Regions from separate parts of the Paenibacillus xanthanilyticus genome, predicted to be linked through region 1. Evidence: riboswitches for the same ligand, from Rfam matches in the RefSeq annotation. Region 1 holds a riboswitch; the other holds the start of a gene.
What was found. A riboswitch is a leader RNA that binds a small molecule or an ion and turns the genes downstream of it on or off. The one in region 1 is predicted to bind cyclic di-GMP.
Positions count from the first base shown of each region.

Region 2: another riboswitch for cyclic di-GMP. It lies ahead of ACFSKT_RS15880 (putative bifunctional diguanylate cyclase/phosphodiesterase); the one in region 1 lies ahead of ACFSKT_RS19400 (HD-GYP domain-containing protein).

Region 1 covers NZ_JBHUHA010000002.1:501,420-509,373, forward strand. Annotated here, with positions in the region: gene ACFSKT_RS19380 (alpha/beta hydrolase) at 1-136, opposite strand, end outside; gene ACFSKT_RS19385 (rhamnogalacturonan acetylesterase) at 251-1,360, opposite strand; gene ACFSKT_RS19390 (AraC family transcriptional regulator) at 1,595-2,467, shown strand; gene ACFSKT_RS19395 (glycoside hydrolase family 27 protein) at 2,577-3,863, shown strand; gene ACFSKT_RS19400 (HD-GYP domain-containing protein) at 3,927-4,526, opposite strand; cyclic di-GMP riboswitch class II at 4,606-4,688, opposite strand; gene zwf (glucose-6-phosphate dehydrogenase) at 4,864-6,381, opposite strand; gene ACFSKT_RS19410 (catalase) at 6,639-7,954, opposite strand, start outside.
Region 2 covers NZ_JBHUHA010000001.1:3,694,536-3,702,489, forward strand. Annotated here, with positions in the region: gene pruA (L-glutamate gamma-semialdehyde dehydrogenase) at 1-921, opposite strand, end outside; gene ACFSKT_RS15865 (proline dehydrogenase family protein) at 936-1,850, opposite strand; gene ACFSKT_RS15870 (sigma-54 interaction domain-containing protein) at 2,327-4,075, shown strand; gene ACFSKT_RS15875 (VOC family protein) at 4,151-4,528, opposite strand; cyclic di-GMP riboswitch class I at 4,823-4,904, shown strand; gene ACFSKT_RS15880 (putative bifunctional diguanylate cyclase/phosphodiesterase) at 4,994-7,657, shown strand; gene ACFSKT_RS15885 (ABC transporter substrate-binding protein) at 7,654-7,954, shown strand, end outside.

The DNA of each region.
Region 1 (7,954 bases):
CGAACAGGGCTCGCCTCCAAAATAACGTATCATATTGAAAAGTATGAAGCGCCCGGTTAAGCAACCACTGTCCGAATCGGCGCAGCCGGCGCGGACGAGGCTGGGACAACGGAAGCTCCTCCAGCGGAAGATTCATAAGGCCCGTCACTCCTTGGCGACAAGCGAAGTGGGATGAACGTTATCATGAGCTTGTCATCCTTACATTATAAGCGCTCGCGCCATTGCTTGGCATCTCAAAAATATGGCGGGGTTAACGAAACGCGACGAGCAGTTGGGGAATGCGCAGCTCCCGTAGTCCTTCGACGACCAATTCCGCGATCCGAATCGCCCCGGCCGTCTGAAAGTGCGTATTGTCTTCAATGCCTCCGGGAAAATGAATAAATTCTCCCGGCGCGCCACACATGAATAGCGATTTGGACGCCTCCTCGCCAAGCTCTTCGTAGAGCCGCTTGCTCTTGGCCGCCAAATCGATCAGCGGAACGCTTTCTTCCTGAGCAAGCTCCTTCACGGCGACAAGATAATCGCCATGCGTATCGGCGAGCTGGCCGCCCGGCTCGTAATACCTACGGTGTACCGAAGTGATCAAGATCGGCGTCATCCCTAGCGCCCTCGCCCGCTCGACGTAGATCCGCAAATGTTCCTTGTAAGTCGAGAAGGGCTCGGTTCGTCTCAACTCATCGTACTTCTGATCATTATGGCCGAATTGGATAAGCAGCAGATCGTTCGCCCGCGCTTCCTTGAGCAGCGTATCCAGCCGACCCTCCAGGATAAAGCTTCGGGAGCTGCGGCCCGAAGCGGCATGGTTGGCAACGGCCGCATCCCCTTTGAAATACATCGGCAGCATCTGTCCCCAGCCCGCATACGGCTCCCCTTCGGGCGGCTGATCCGCCACGGTCGAATCGCCGGCCAAATAGAGCGTGAATACCTCTTCGGACGGGGCGATCGTCAGCGCGTTAATGCGAGGGGCCAGGCCCGAGAACGCCAACCATAAGATGCCTTCTTCCACTCTAACCGCCGCGGAGACGCGCACGAATTCGCCCGCGGCCGCGCGCGCCTGGCGGAACAACATCCGACCCAAGCCGTATTTCACGGTCGTCGACGTCTCGTGGAGCGCATCGCCCATGATGAACGCTACGACGTAAGCGCCATTCGGCAGGTCGACCCGAAACACCGCTTCATGCGGGATGCAGAAATCGCGGCATAACGGTCCGCCTTCGCCCCGATCACGCGCGCTGACCCTTTCCGTACGTACGAATCCCCAGCCCACTGCCGGCGTGTAGACCGCGTTCTCGTCGATTTTAATATAACCGGACTCCGGTTCGCCGATGCCAAAATCAAAATTCAGCTGCTTCTTGCTCATGGATACCGTCCCTCCTTAATCTGTCTATCTAGACAGCATAGCGTCAGACTCGTCAATAAGAGAAGCCGATTTTCCGACCGATTGTAATCAAAATTCAGATGAATCACCGGCGTCAACCGTCGGCCGCCTCTTCGTCTCTTCCATTGAATGCCGCAAAGGGATGTTGTACGCTAGGCGAAGGCGGTCACCCGCATCGGAACGGAACACCAGTAGATGGAGGAAAGGAGCTTCGGGATGGGCAACCAGGATTATGGCAGCTACGGCTTTCGGTTCGCGGAGAAAGAGCAGCTCCCGCTGCTCGGTCTCTACGCCCTCGGCTATGAGCGCGCATGGCCAGACTACGAGTGGGACGGACGCAAACGCGTGGACGGACCGCTCTATTTGCTGCAGTATACCGTATCGGGATGGGGAGAGCTCCATATGGAGGGGCAGACGCGCAAAATCGGGCCAGGCGAAGCATTCCTCGTCGATATTCCGGGCGATCACCGTTACGCGCTGCCTAAGGAAAGCGAAGAGTGGACGTTTTATTTCATTTTGTTCCGGCAGAAGCATGCGGAAGCGCTATGGTCCAGCATCGTATCGCGCTTGGGTCACGTGGTCCGCTTCGACAAGGATAGCCCCGCCATGCGCGTGCTCATCGCGGCCTTCGCGGATGCCGCGGCCGGTCGCATTACCGACGCTTATTCTGCCTCTTCGCTGGTCTATCGGCTGCTCATGGAATTGGCCCGGCATGAACGCGACAAGCCCGCGCATGTACTGCCGCCTCCCGTACAGCAAGCCATCGCTTATATGCAAGCCAGCTACGGTTCTCCGATCAGTATCGCGCAGGTGGCGGAGGTGGCTGGCGTGTCCAAATATCATTTTATCCGGCTCTTCGCGCGCGAAACCCGTTATACGCCGCTCGACTACTTAACGCGCCTGCGCATACAGCGCGCGGCCGAGCTGCTGCAGAGCACCGATTGGGTGCTCGATCGCATCGCGCGGGAATGCGGCTTCGCCTCGGGCAGCTATTTCAGCAAAGTATTTCGCCAATGGGTCGGCTGCACGCCCGGCGAATACCGGCTGGGGCGCGACGTGCTTGCCGCCAGGCAGCTGACGTTCGATTGAGCAATATTTTACATAATGGCGCAATTCATTAGGATGGATGAATGACTAGCTATCGATTACGCTTACAACAGAAGCGCAATATTATCGATAGAAGGAGCTGTTTGCTAGCATGAATCATCATCGTATCGCTCAGACGCCCCCAATGGGTTGGAACAGCTGGGACTGCTACGGCGCCGCCGTCCGGGAGGAAGAAATCCGAGCCAACGCCGACTATATGGCCCGTTACCTCAAGCCGCATGGCTGGGAATACATCGTCGTCGATATCCAATGGTCCGAGCCCGGCGCCGTCTCTTCCGCCTATCGGCCGTTCGTGCCGCTCGAGATGGATGAATATTCCAGATTGATTCCCGCCGCGAACCGATTCCCCTCCGCCGCCGGCGGCAAAGGCTTCAAGCCGCTCGCCGATTATGTCCATGGACTTGGCCTGAAGTTCGGCATTCATATTATGCGGGGCATTCCGCGCCAAGCGGTCCATGCGAATACGCCGATTCTCGGCTCGGAGGAAGGCGCTCGCGATATCGCCCACCCCAATTCCATCTGTCCGTGGAATACGGACATGTACGGTCTCGACCCGGCCAAAGCCGGCGCCCAAGCCTATTACGATTCGTTATTCCAGCTGTATGCCGAATGGGAAGTCGATTTCGTCAAGGTAGACGACATTGCGGCTTCTCGCCTGTACGGCATTCATGCCGAGGAGATCGCGATGATCCGCCGGGCGATCGACCGCTGCGGACGGGAGATGGTGCTCAGCCTCTCGCCGGGTCCGGCGCCGCTCGAATACGCCGACCATTTGGCGGCGAACGCCAACATGTGGCGGATGACGGACGACTTCTGGGACATCTGGCCGCTGTTGTACAACATGTTCGAGCGCTGCGAGAAGTGGGCGCCACATGTCAAGGAAGGCTGCTGGCCGGATTGCGACATGCTGCCGCTCGGCCATCTCGGCATCCGCTCCGTCGACGGGGGAGGGGCCGACCGCTGGACGCGGTTCACGAAGGACGAGCAGGTGACGATGATGTCGCTGTGGGCGATCTTCCGCTCCCCGCTCATGATGGGCGGCGAGATGCGCGACAACGACGAGTGGACGCTGGGTCTGTTGACGAACGACGAGGTGCTGCACCTGCACCGCAGCAGTCGAGGCGCCAGACAAGCTGCGCGCGAGCAGGACCGGATCGTATGGAGCGCGTTCGACGAGCAGGGCAACGCCTACGCCGCGCTGTTCAATGCGACCGACGAGCCCTCGCTCGTCACCGCCAGCTTCGGGCAGCTGGGCATCGACGGTCCGCGCCGCGTCCGTGACCTATGGGCGCGCCAGGATGAAGACATCGCAGAAGATGAGATCGCGTTCACGATTCCTGCGCATGGCGCCAAGCTGGTACGGCTCACCCCGCTATAACATGGAAAGGAAGGAAGCCCCTTCGGCAGCCGGCGGCGATCGGCTTGTCAAAGGGGCTTCTTTTCATGATGAGGGTTGGTTTCCGTTTTGAATATGGGCGCAGAACAACCGGACAATCTCGGGATCATACAGTGTGCCTTGGCAGCGGATTAATTCATCCAGCGCTTCATCCACGGTCTTGACGAGCTGGTAACTCCGGTTGCCCGTCATCGCGTCGAAGCTATCGATCACCCGAATGATGCGGACTTGCGCCGGGAGTTCCAACGTTCGCGAATTGTATGGGTAGCCCGTGCCGTCCGTATTCTCGTGATGCATCGTGATGATGTCGGACATTACGATATTGCTCGCCACGAGCTCGCGCACGAACTCCATCCCGTACAGCGGATGTTTACGAATTTCGTGCCATTCCTCGTCCGTCAGCCGTGATTTCTTGTTCAGGATGTCGCTTGGAATCTTAAGCTTGCCGATATCGTGCAGCAGCGCGGAATGGAAAAACCGTTCGCGATCCGTGCGCCGCATGTTCAGATGACCTGCAAACCAATCACAATATTCCGCCACCCGCATCGAATGTGCGTAAGTTCCGATGTCGTGTTGTTCCAGCCGGGCCAGCAATGTTAAGATTTCCGGGTCAACGACTTCCATCGACATCCGCAGTCTGCTCATCGCTCGCCCTCCGTTTCAACTATGCCTACGTTCATTGTGCTTGCTCCCCGTTAATAGCGTAACAAAAAAAACCGACGCAGTCGCCACTGGTCGGTTGCACTACTCGCTCCCAATCTCCCAAGTGCCCAGGTAAAGAAGATTGATCATCGCATCCATGTCCGTTTTTAGTTGTTGTCTACATGTTCGACATAGCCGGCTCGATTCCTCCAAGGTTAAACCAATATTTTTTATTGCATTAAATGGAATTAATGGAATTAAATTATTTCACACCCACAGAAAAATGAAGCCCCGTACGTCGTCATCGCTTCGTACGGGGCTTCCACGTTATAGAAGTGCGTTAAAATTGCACGCCCGCTGTCTCGGCCAGCTTGCGCTCTTCCTGCGTCGCCGTCAGCTGCTCATCATGCCACCAATGGAACCCGTCCTGTTCCAAGAGGCGGTCGGCCGCTTCCGGACCGTTCGAGCCTGCCGCATAGGTATGCAGCGGAAGTTCATTACGCTCGAACGCGTTCAAGATCGGCTGCACCCACTGCCAAGCCAGCTCCACTTCGTCCCAATGGGCGAAGAAGGTGGAATCGCCGCGCATCATATCCGCAATCAGCGTCTCGTAGGCTTCCGGCACATCCTTCTCGTCCACAGCCGTGTGAATTTGGACCGGTTCGATTTTGCCGTTGAGCGGATTCTTCATATTGAGTTGGAACGTTACGCCCGCTTCCGGCCCGATATCGATCGTCAGCAGATTCGGCGCGGTCGTCTCGTTCGTGCGGGAGAATTTGTCCGCCGGGTCCTTGAATTCGATGACGATCCGAGTCGACTTCCCTGCCAGCCGCTTGCCGGTACGAATATAGAACGGCACTTCGCTCCAGAAATAATCGTCGATCCACAATCTTGCCGCGATGTACGTGTCGGTGGTCGAGGCTGGGTTCACCCCAGGCTCCTCCGTATACCCCGCGACCTGCTTCCCGCCGATCTGACCGGCCGTATACTGCCCGCGCACGACACTCGTCTCGACGCCCTCATGTTGAAGCGGGCGCAGCGCCTCCATCACTTTGCGTTTCTTGAAGCCGACTTCCTCGGCTGTGCTGTGCTTCGGCAGCTGCATCGCCAGCATCATGAGCATTTGAAGCATGTGGTTCTGGAACATATCGCGGACCGCGCCGGAATGATCGTAATATTCCGCCCGGGTCTCTACGCCGACCGTCTCGGCCGCCGTGATCTGCACGTTGGCCACGTAACGGTTGCGCCACAGCGCTTGAAGCACAGGGTTGGAGTATTCGAGCACCTCCAGATTCTGCACCATCGGCTTGCCGAGATAGTGGTCGATGCGGAAAATCTCTTTCTCCTCGAATGCCTGCGCCAAGCTTGCGTTGAGGATGCGCGCGGATTCGAGGTCATGGCCGAACGGCTTCTCGATGACGAGCCGCTTCCAGCCGGATACGCGGCTTAAGCCGCTCTCCTGCAAATTCGCCACGATCGTGCCGAACAGCTCCGGCGCGACGGACATGTAGAATACCCGGTTCTCTGGCAGCACGAACCGCTGCTCGCGTTCCTCGATGCGCGAAGCCAGCTTCGCGTAATCGGACAGCTCGTTCACGTTCAGCTCGCTGTAGCCGATGTGCTCCAAGAAGTCGCGGACCGCGGACTCATCCGCTGCGGGTCTTCTCGAGAAGGCACGCAGCGATTGGGCGACCTGGCTGCGGAATTCGTCTTCACTCAGCTTGCGCCGGCCAAGACCGATAAGTTGAAAGGACTCCGGCAATTTCCGGTCCAGATATAAATTGTAAATCGCGGGGAATATTTTGCGTTTCGCCAAATCGCCAGTGGCGCCGAATAGTACAAACGTCATTGCATCCATAGTCGTTTCCCTCCGAGCGGCTTCTCATCGCCGTTGTTTCTCTCTATGCTACTCAGAATACCACCGCATACCGGAAGCTTCATGAAGAGTTGATGAAGGCATTATGAAGGGTTTATGAAGATGTCACAATTCCGACACAATTGATAACAAGGCGTTCAACGGCCTTAAATACGCGAAAACAGGCACAATTCCGGATGGAATCATGCCTGTTCGGATTAATGCGCTCGTGCGTGCGCTTGTGAACCCTATCCAAAAATTTAATACCCATCCGTTCCGCGCGCATTGTCCTTCGCATATTGCGATGCCTGCGTTTCGTCCGCCGAGCCGCTGCCGGCTTGCGCGTCCGCATGCTTGAGACCTTCCGCGACGCGGCGGCCGTAATCGGCATCCGCCTGCGTGAAATAGCCGATCATTCGCTCCCGGATATCCGGCTTGCATACCTTGAGCGCGCCGACGAGATTCTCGATCAACTCGTCGCGCTCCCAATCTTCGAACGCCCGGTACGTGTCTCCTGCCTGCCCGAAGTCGTTCGTTCGCTCGATGCGCTGGCGAACCAGGTTCGCGTTATAATGAGGCTCGTGGTCCTTGCCGGCCTTCGGCGCTTCCTTCAGTCCGCCCAGGGAGGAAGGCTCGTAGTTGACATGCGGGTTTTGGCCTGGCGCCAAGTCCACCTTGTATTCCATCTGCCCGTCGCGCTGGTTGGTGGCAACATGCGTCTTCGGCGCGTTGATCGGCAGCTGGAGATAGTTCGCCCCGACGCGGTAGCGCTGCGTATCCGAATACGAGAGCGTGCGGCCCTGAAGCATTTTGTCATCGGAGAAATCCAACCCGTCGACGAGGACGCCCGTACCGAACGCGGACTGCTCTACCTCGTTGAAGTAGTTCTGCGGGTTGCGGTTCAGCGTCATTTTGCCCACTTTCAGGAAAGGGAATTTCTCGGGCGGCCACAGCTTCGTCGGATCAAGCGGATCGAAGTCCAATTCCGGATGCTCGTCGTCGCTCATGATTTGCACGCACAGCTCCCACTCCGGATAATCGCCGCGTTCGATCGCATCGTATAGATCCTGGGTCGCGTGCTCGGTATGCGTCGCCTGAATTTTCTCGGCGTCCTTCTGCAGCAAGTTTTTGATCCCCTGCTTCAGCGGTTCCCAATGGTATTTGACCAGCACGCCGACGCCCTCGCGGTTCACCCACTTGTAGGTATTGACCCCGGAGCCCTGCATCTGGCGGTAATTCGCCGGAATGCCCCAAGGCGAGAACAAGAACGTCACCATATGCGTCGCTTCCGGCGACAAGGAGAGGAAGTCGAACATCCGCTCGGGATCGTTCAAATTGTTGACGGGGTCCGGCTTGAAGGAATGAACCATGTCCGGGAATTTCAGCGGATCGCGGATGAAAAATATTTTCAGATTGTTGCCGACCAGATCCCAGTTGCCGTCCTCGGTATAAAATTTCACCGCGAAGCCGCGCGGATCGCGCAGCGTCTCCGGGGAATGGCCGCCGTGCACAACGGTCGAGAACCGCACGAACACCGGCGTCTGCTTGCCCGCTTCCTGGAACAGCTTGGCGCGCG
Region 2 (7,954 bases), on a different contig from region 1:
CGCCGTTTCGTCCACAACGATGCCGTCCTTGCCGCCCATCTCGGCGACGAGGCGCTTGATCCAGATCTGGCCGGGCGCCGTGTCTGCGGCCAGACGGCTGATGCGCAGGCCAATTTCCTTCGAGCCCGTGAAGCTGACGAAACGCGTCTTCGGATGCGTCGTCAAATAGTCGCCCACTTCGGCGCCGCTGCCCGGCACGAAGTTGAGGACGCCCGCCGGCAGGCCGACTTCTTCCATCAGCTCGACGAACATGTGCGCGATGACCGGCGTCGTGGAAGCCGGCTTCAGCAGAATCGTGTTGCCCGATACGATCGCGGCCGTCGACATGCCGACGCAGATCGCCAGCGGGAAGTTCCACGGCGGGATCACGATGCCGACGCCAAGCGGGATGTAGGTCAGCTTATTGTCCTCGCCGGCGACAGGCGTCAGCGGCTGGTGCTCGTTGATCGCCGCGAGGCGCAGCATTTCGCGCGCGTAGAATTCCATGAAGTCGATCGCTTCCGCCGTGTCGGCATCCGCTTCCGCGTAGTTTTTGCCCGCTTCGAGCACCATCATCGCGGAGAACTCGTGCTTGCGCTCGCGCATGATCGCCGCGGCCTTGAACAAGTATTCGGCGCGCTCGGCGGCCGGCACCTTCTTCCACGTCTCGAACGTGGCGAGCGCCTTCTGCATCGCCTGTTCGGCGAGCGATTGATCCGCTTTGCTCACGTAACCGATCACTTCATCCACGTTGCCCGGGTTGATCGATTTGATTTTTGCATCCGTGAAAATTTTCTCCGCGCCGATATGCAGAGGCAATTCGCGGCCTAGACGCGCTTTCACTTTGGCGATGGCCGCTTCCATCGCCTGCTTGTTCTCTTCCAGCGCGAAGTTGACGAACGGCTCATTGCGGAACGTTTCGTTTTTCGTAAGGATACTCATGTATGGAACACTCCTTATTTAAACATATTTTTGAGCACGAACCAGACATTGGCGGGACGTTCCGCCAAGCGGCGCATGAAATAACCGAACCAATCGTTCCCGTACGGAACGTAGACGCGCACTTTGTAGCCTTCGGCGACCAGCTTCTTCTGCAAATCCTCGCAAATGCCGTAGAGCATCTGGAATTCGAAACGGTCGTTTGGTATACCATATTCCCGTACGATCTCTTTGGCGTATTGAATCATCGCCTCGTCATGCGTCGCGATCGCGGCATAATTACCGTTGAGCAGATGCTGGCGAATGATGGTCTTAAAGTTGTTGTCGACGTCCGCCTTCTCGGGGAACGCGACCTTCGGCGATTCCTTGTAGGCGCCCTTCACGAGGCGTAGGTTCGCCTTGAGCTCGTTCAGGTCGGCGATGTCCTGCTCCGTCCGGTACAGGTACGCCTGAATGACGATGCCCACGTTGTCGAACTCTTGGCGCAGCTCGCGGTATATATCGAGCGACATCTGGCAGTGCGCGTAATCCTCCATGTCGATGCGGACGAAATTGCCGTACGACCGCGCGCGGGTCAGAATATCCCGCATATTCCGCATGCACAGCTCGCGGCTAATATCGAGACCGAGCGACGTCATCTTGAGCGACAGGTTCGCCGTCACGCCCGCTTGATGGATCGCGTCGAGCGTGAGCAGACACATCGTGGCGGATTCCTTCGCTTCCTCCTCCGTGAACACGAACTCGCCCAGGTGGTCGAGCGTCACCACGCGCCCGCTGGCATTCAACTGCTTGACCGCATCGATCGAATGCTTGATCGTCTCCCCCGCCACGAAGCGCTGCGCGCCGAAGCGCAGCCCATACCGTTTCGCCAGTTTGTTCGCCGGGCGGTTCTTCGCCAGCTTCAGAAACATATTCCGCATAACCGTTTCCATGGTGTCACCCCTGCCTTAACACGTTATACTCCGATTATACACAATATGTTCACATTGTACATTGATAATTTAAAATTGAACACATATACCATATTAGTAATGAATATGTACAAATTTGAACATATATACCCATAAAAGAAGCCGCATTCCCCAGGCGAGACTCCCCAAACGACGCAGACTCATACATACTACCGCCTAAAGGATGTCCTAGAACTAAACCATAAGCGTGTTCCGCAACGCGTCCGTGCGCTTGACTTCCGATTAGTCGTGGCGTAATTGTGACCATTGGATTGTGTAGAACGGGCCGTCTCCCCCACTTTCGCCCCGACAGCTCTGCCATACTCGTGCTACTTCGTGTTCATCATTAAACAGTCGACCCATTAGAAAGTTATGGTCGAATTCCGAGCTTCCTTGTTGTAAATGATAAAGGGCGCATGGTAAATTTATAGAAATATACATATGATGCGAGGTTAACGATGTTCAAGATTGAACAATTACCGATCCATTCTTTCGAGACGCTGCACCCGCAAGCCGGCCTTGAAGAATTGATCCTGCTGCTCCGCCGCGGCCTGGACGCCTGCGTGACGGCCAATGGGCGCTCCTACGTGTTCACGCCCAAGGACCTCTGCTATTTCCAAGGCGACTTGGGCGGAACCGTCGGCGAGTATGTCGCCGACAAAACACATCTCGCCTCGTTCATGCTGCCGTATACGAACGACCTTCGCGCGCTGAACGCGGCGCTGGCGGATATCCCGGACGACGTCTCCCGGCTGATCATCGTGCAGGATGAGAACGGCGCGCTGCTCGGCTCGTGCCCGCTCGGCAGCCTCGTGCGCGTAGTGCTTGGCGAGCTGCAGCGGCTGGACGCGTATTTCGCCACGCTCGCCGAGACAGTGACCGATGCCGTCACCGTCGTCGACCGGAGCGGCTCCGTTATTTGCTGGAACAGCAACGCGGAGGAGATCTACGGCATCCCGAAGGAAGAGATTCTCGGCCGGCGGATCGGCGAGCATTTCGATCCCGAAGCGCTCATGGTGCTGCGCATTCTCGACGAGGGCCGGATGCTGCGCGGCGCGTACCATCGCCCTCGGCCGGATACGCACGTCCTCATTAACGCTTCTCCCATCTACGACATGAACGGACGCATTATCGCGAGCATCGCGACCGAGCAGGACATTACGCATCTGGTGAAGCTGAACGACGAGCTGACGACCGTGCAGGCCGCGCCGGCCGAGCTGGCCGGCAGCAGCGACGATCCGTTCGCCGGCATCAAGGGCAAGGGCGGCGCGATCAACAAGGCGATCACCCTCGCGCGCAAGGTCGCCGGCGCCTCGGCGCCGTTCCTCCTCGTCGGCGAATCCGGCACGGGCAAGGAGCAGTTCGCGACGGCGATCCATCAGGCGAGTCCGCGCGCCGGCCAGCCGTTCGTCATCGTCAACTGCGGCTCTATCCCGCCCGGCTTGCTCGACATCGAGCTGTTCGGCTATCAAGGCGGCACCTTCTCAGGCCAGGATACCGGCAAAGCGGGCGCGCTCGAAGCCGCCGGAGGCGGAACGCTGTTCCTCAATGAGATCGACAAGCTTCCCGTGGACATTCAGGCGAAGCTCTATCAGGCGATGCAGACCCGGATGGTCACCCGCAGCGGCGCGGAAACGCCCGTCCGCATCGAGGCGCGCGTCGTCGCCGCGACGGATCAGCTGCTGGCCGACATGGTCGCGGCGCGAGCATTCCGGGACGATCTGTACTATGCGTTCAATATCGTCTCGATCGCCATCCCGCCGCTGCGCGAGCGCAAGGAGGACATCCCGTCGCTGGCCCAGCTCTACGTCCGCGATTATGCGCTTCAATACCAGAAGCCGATCCCGGTATTCGATCCGGGCGTCATGGTGGCCCTTATGAGCTATCAGTGGCCGGGCAATCTGCGGGAGCTGCGCAACGTCATCGAGCGGTGCATCATTCTATGCGATGGCGAGCAAATCACGATGGAGCTGCTGCCGGAAGCGCTCCAGCGCGATCAGCTGCAGCGCGATGCCGCCCCGGACGAGGAATCCGGCTTCTACCACGAACGCAAGGCGCTCAAGCCCGCGCTCACGCAAGAGGACGAGATCGCGCTCATCGAGGAGGCGCTCGCCAAGACGTTCGGCAACAAGAGCGCCGCCGCCAAGCTGCTCGGCATCTCGCGCGGGACGCTGTATAATAAGATGAAGGAGTTTCATCTGAGCTAAGCGATATCGGCACGCATGCCAAAAAGAGTCCGGGAAGCATGAATCATGCTTTCCGGACTCTTTTTGCGTACTGCTTTATCGCATCCGCTCCATGAACTCCAGACGGTTGCCGAACGGATCCTGGACGTAAAACCTCCCGACGCCTTCCTCCGCCCGCGCATCGTCGTCCATGACGATTACCCCCCGGCCTTGCAGTTGGGCTTTAAGCTGGTTCAGCCCCCGGACACGGAAAGCCGGATGCGCCTTGGCCGCCGGGACGAAGTCCTTTTGCACGCCGACATGCACCTGATGCGCGCCGCATTGGAACCATGCTCCGCCTCGGGCTCGCAGCGGCTCCGGCTTCGGAATTTCCGGCCACCCGAGCAATCCGCCGAAGAAACGCCGCGCCGCGTCCTCGCAGCCTTCCGGCGCCGCCAACTGCACGTGATCGATACCGTCGAATTGAAATGCCATCCCATTCGCCCCCCATTTTCAGTTTCACTCTACAAAACACAGTTTCATTTCATACTGATTTTACAACGTTATCCAGTAAAAGACCACCCTCTTTCGAACATGGTCCTTTCGGCAGCTTCTCGTTGAGTTCGGCGGTGAACACAAACTTTTTTTTAGGCCGGCAGGAAAAAAGGAAGGTTGCACAGAAATGATAATCTCGAGCAACAATTACCATTGAGTTGCCTTTCCATTTCCACTACAATTGACCTACCAAGTCTTATGACCTACAACCTAGCAGCCTAGTCATTCATGAATCAACATATCGGGCAAACTATGCGAAAGCATAGGACGCAAAGCCACGGATCTGAAATCCAAGTATGATCGCCGGGTTGCTACCATCTCTTGAACGAACTTCGAATCAGGGGAATGCCCATGGCATTTCCCTGATTTTTTTATGTCCAAATTCACCGTGCAGGAGGACCCATCGTGGAGGGACAAGCTCTACTTTCCCATCTCAATGCTCGCAAATGGGCCATTTTCATCGCCGTCGTCCTATTGGCCGTCGCCATCGAGAGCCAGCCGCTTTCCCTCGTCTACGGCATTTCGCTTTCCTTCGGCAGCGTGTTGCTGTTCGCCTCCATCGGCCTGCTTCAGCTCCGCTACGTGGCGCTTGGCGCGCTGACGGTCTATGGCGCCTGCATGCTCGCATTCGGTCACTCCCCCTTCGTGCTCGTTCATCTTGCCGAGCTGCTGGCCGTCGGACTGTTAAGCCGCAACAGCGCCAAGCCCCTTTTCTTCTGGGACGCCTGCTTCTGGGCGGTCATCGCCCTCCCGGCGGCGTTCATCCTGCACGTCACTGATCATCAAACATCCGAAATCGTGCTGGCCCTGCTCGTCGGCGCCGCCAACAGCATGATCAACGCCACGCTGGCCGGCATCGTCGTCAAATATTTGCCGGTCTGGATCCGCATCGCCCCAAGGACGAAGCAGCCGATCCACCTGAAGCAAGCGCTGGCCCACTTCACGCTCTTCATGATCTTCGTTCCCTATCTCATGTACTTGTCCATCGGCAGCGCCAACATTACCGACACGCTGGAACGCAATACGCTTCACCAGTCGGAAGGCACGGCCAGCAGCATCAAGGAAGAGCTGGGCCGCTGGACCGCCGAGGAATACCGCTCCGTGAAGCTCGGGTCGGATATCCAGATCGGCTACTTGCAGAACATGATTAACAAATACACGAGCGAAGGCATGTCGCTCATCACCGTGACCGACAACAAGAACCGGATCATCGCCGATACCCAGGGCTCTCCTTACGGGCTGAAGTTCACCCGGCTTCAAGCCGATGTCAAGAAGCAATTCAACGACCGGTTCTACCTGACCTTGCCGGCCAATGCCCATACGCGTCAAACCTGGCAGGATGCGGGTTATCTGTATATTCAGGAAGTCCCGCAGGCGTCCATGACGATCTACATCGATACGCCGCTCGGTCCGTTCCTCGACTCGATCTACGAGGAATATTTCTACCATTTCCTGAACCTGATGCTGTGCGCGCTCGGGGTCACCCTGCTCGTGCTGCTGTTTGGTCGCATGCTCACCGGCACGATTACGGAGCTAGCAGCCACCACCGCGAACTTGCCCGACCGGCTCAAAAGGATGGAGACGCTCGAATGGCCGACAAGCGGCATTATCGAATTCAACTCGCTCATTCAGAACTTCCAGCATATGTCGCGCGACTTGTTCCGGCTGTTCCAGGAATCGTCGGACGCGAACAGCAAGCTCAAGGACCAGACCGCCAAGCTGATGGTCTCCGAAGAGAAGCTCCAGCATTTGGCGTACTACGACGGTCTGACCGGCTTGCCGAACCGGCTTCACTTCTCCAATCACCTGCTGCGCGTGCTGGAGGAGCATCAACAAAGCGAACGAAGCGCCGGCCAGTCGGTGGCGGTCATGTTCGCGGACTTGAACCGGTTCAAGCAGATCAACGATACGATGGGCCATGCCGCGGGCGACGAGCTGCTGCAGCGGGTGGCCGAGCGGTTCGCCCGCTACGAGTCCGGGCAATGCCGCATTTTCCGCCTCGGCGGCGACGAGTTCGTCGTCGTGCTCGTCTATGAGGACGAGGCGCTGCTGCACGAGACGGCGGACGCGATCTGCCGCACGTTCAACGACGCCATTATGATCGCGGGAACCGAGCTTTACATATCCGTCAGCTTGGGCATCAGCGTCTACCCGCGGGACAGCCGCGATCACGATTCCCTGCTGAAGCATGCGGATATGGCGATGTATCAGGCGAAAGAACAAGGGACCAGCTGCTATCGCTTCTTCGACGACGAGATGAACCGATACCTCGCGGAGAAGATGCAGCTGGAAAACGGTCTGCGGATCGCGATCCGCTCCGGCGAGTTCAAGCTCCATTACCAACCGAAGGTGGCGGTCGCCACCGGGCGAATCAGCGGCGCCGAAGCGCTCATCCGCTGGTATCACCCGAATCTCGGCCTCATCCCGCCGGACCGCTTCATCCCGCTTGCGGAAACCTCCGGCTTGATCGCCGAGATCGACGCCTGGGTCATCCGGGAAGCCTGCCGGCAGAACCGCGTCTGGACGCGGCAGGGCATGCCGCCGCTGCCGGTCGCCGTCAACATCTCCGGCCGCCATTTCGAACAGGGCGAGCTTCCGCAGCTGATTCGGTCGATCGCCGATGAGACGGGGATGGATCTCTCTCTGCTGACGCTCGAGATTACGGAGGGCATCTTCATCCGCAATCCCGACAAAGTCGTCGCGCAGCTCGAGGCGCTCCGGGCGCTCGGCCTTCGCGTCTCCATCGACGATTTCGGCACCGGCTATTCGTCCTTGAACCAGCTGCAGCGTCTGCCCGTCGACGAGGTCAAGCTTGACCGCACGTTCATGAAAGGGATCGTGAACGATCCCAAGAAGTCCCGCATCGTCGGCGCCATCGCCGAGCTGCTGCGCAGTCTGCAGCTGCACGTCGTCGTCGAAGGCATTGAGACCCTGGAGGATTATCGATATATCGAGAAGCTAGAGTGCGAAGAAGCACAGGGCTATTGGCTTAGCCGGCCGCTGCCGGCGGAAGAATTCGCATCCTTCCTGCAAGCCTACGCCAAGGAAGATCGGGAGGAAATATCATGAGAAATCGCAGCATGCGCCGCTTGGGCTTGACGCTGATCACCGCTGTACTCGCCGTCGGGCTGGCCGGCTGCTTCGCCTCCGGCACCGGGACGAAGCAGCTCGGCGCGGAGAACGAATCCACGTCCGCGATGCCGCCTGCGGAAGGCGCGGACAAGACGCAGGAGATTGACCCGAACATCAGCGCGGAGCTGACGCTATGGGTGTACTATAAAGGCTTTGACAAGCTGATCCCGCAGTTCCAGAAGCTGTATCCAAACGTGAAGGTGACGGTGAAGGACTTCCTGTACGCCTCGTACG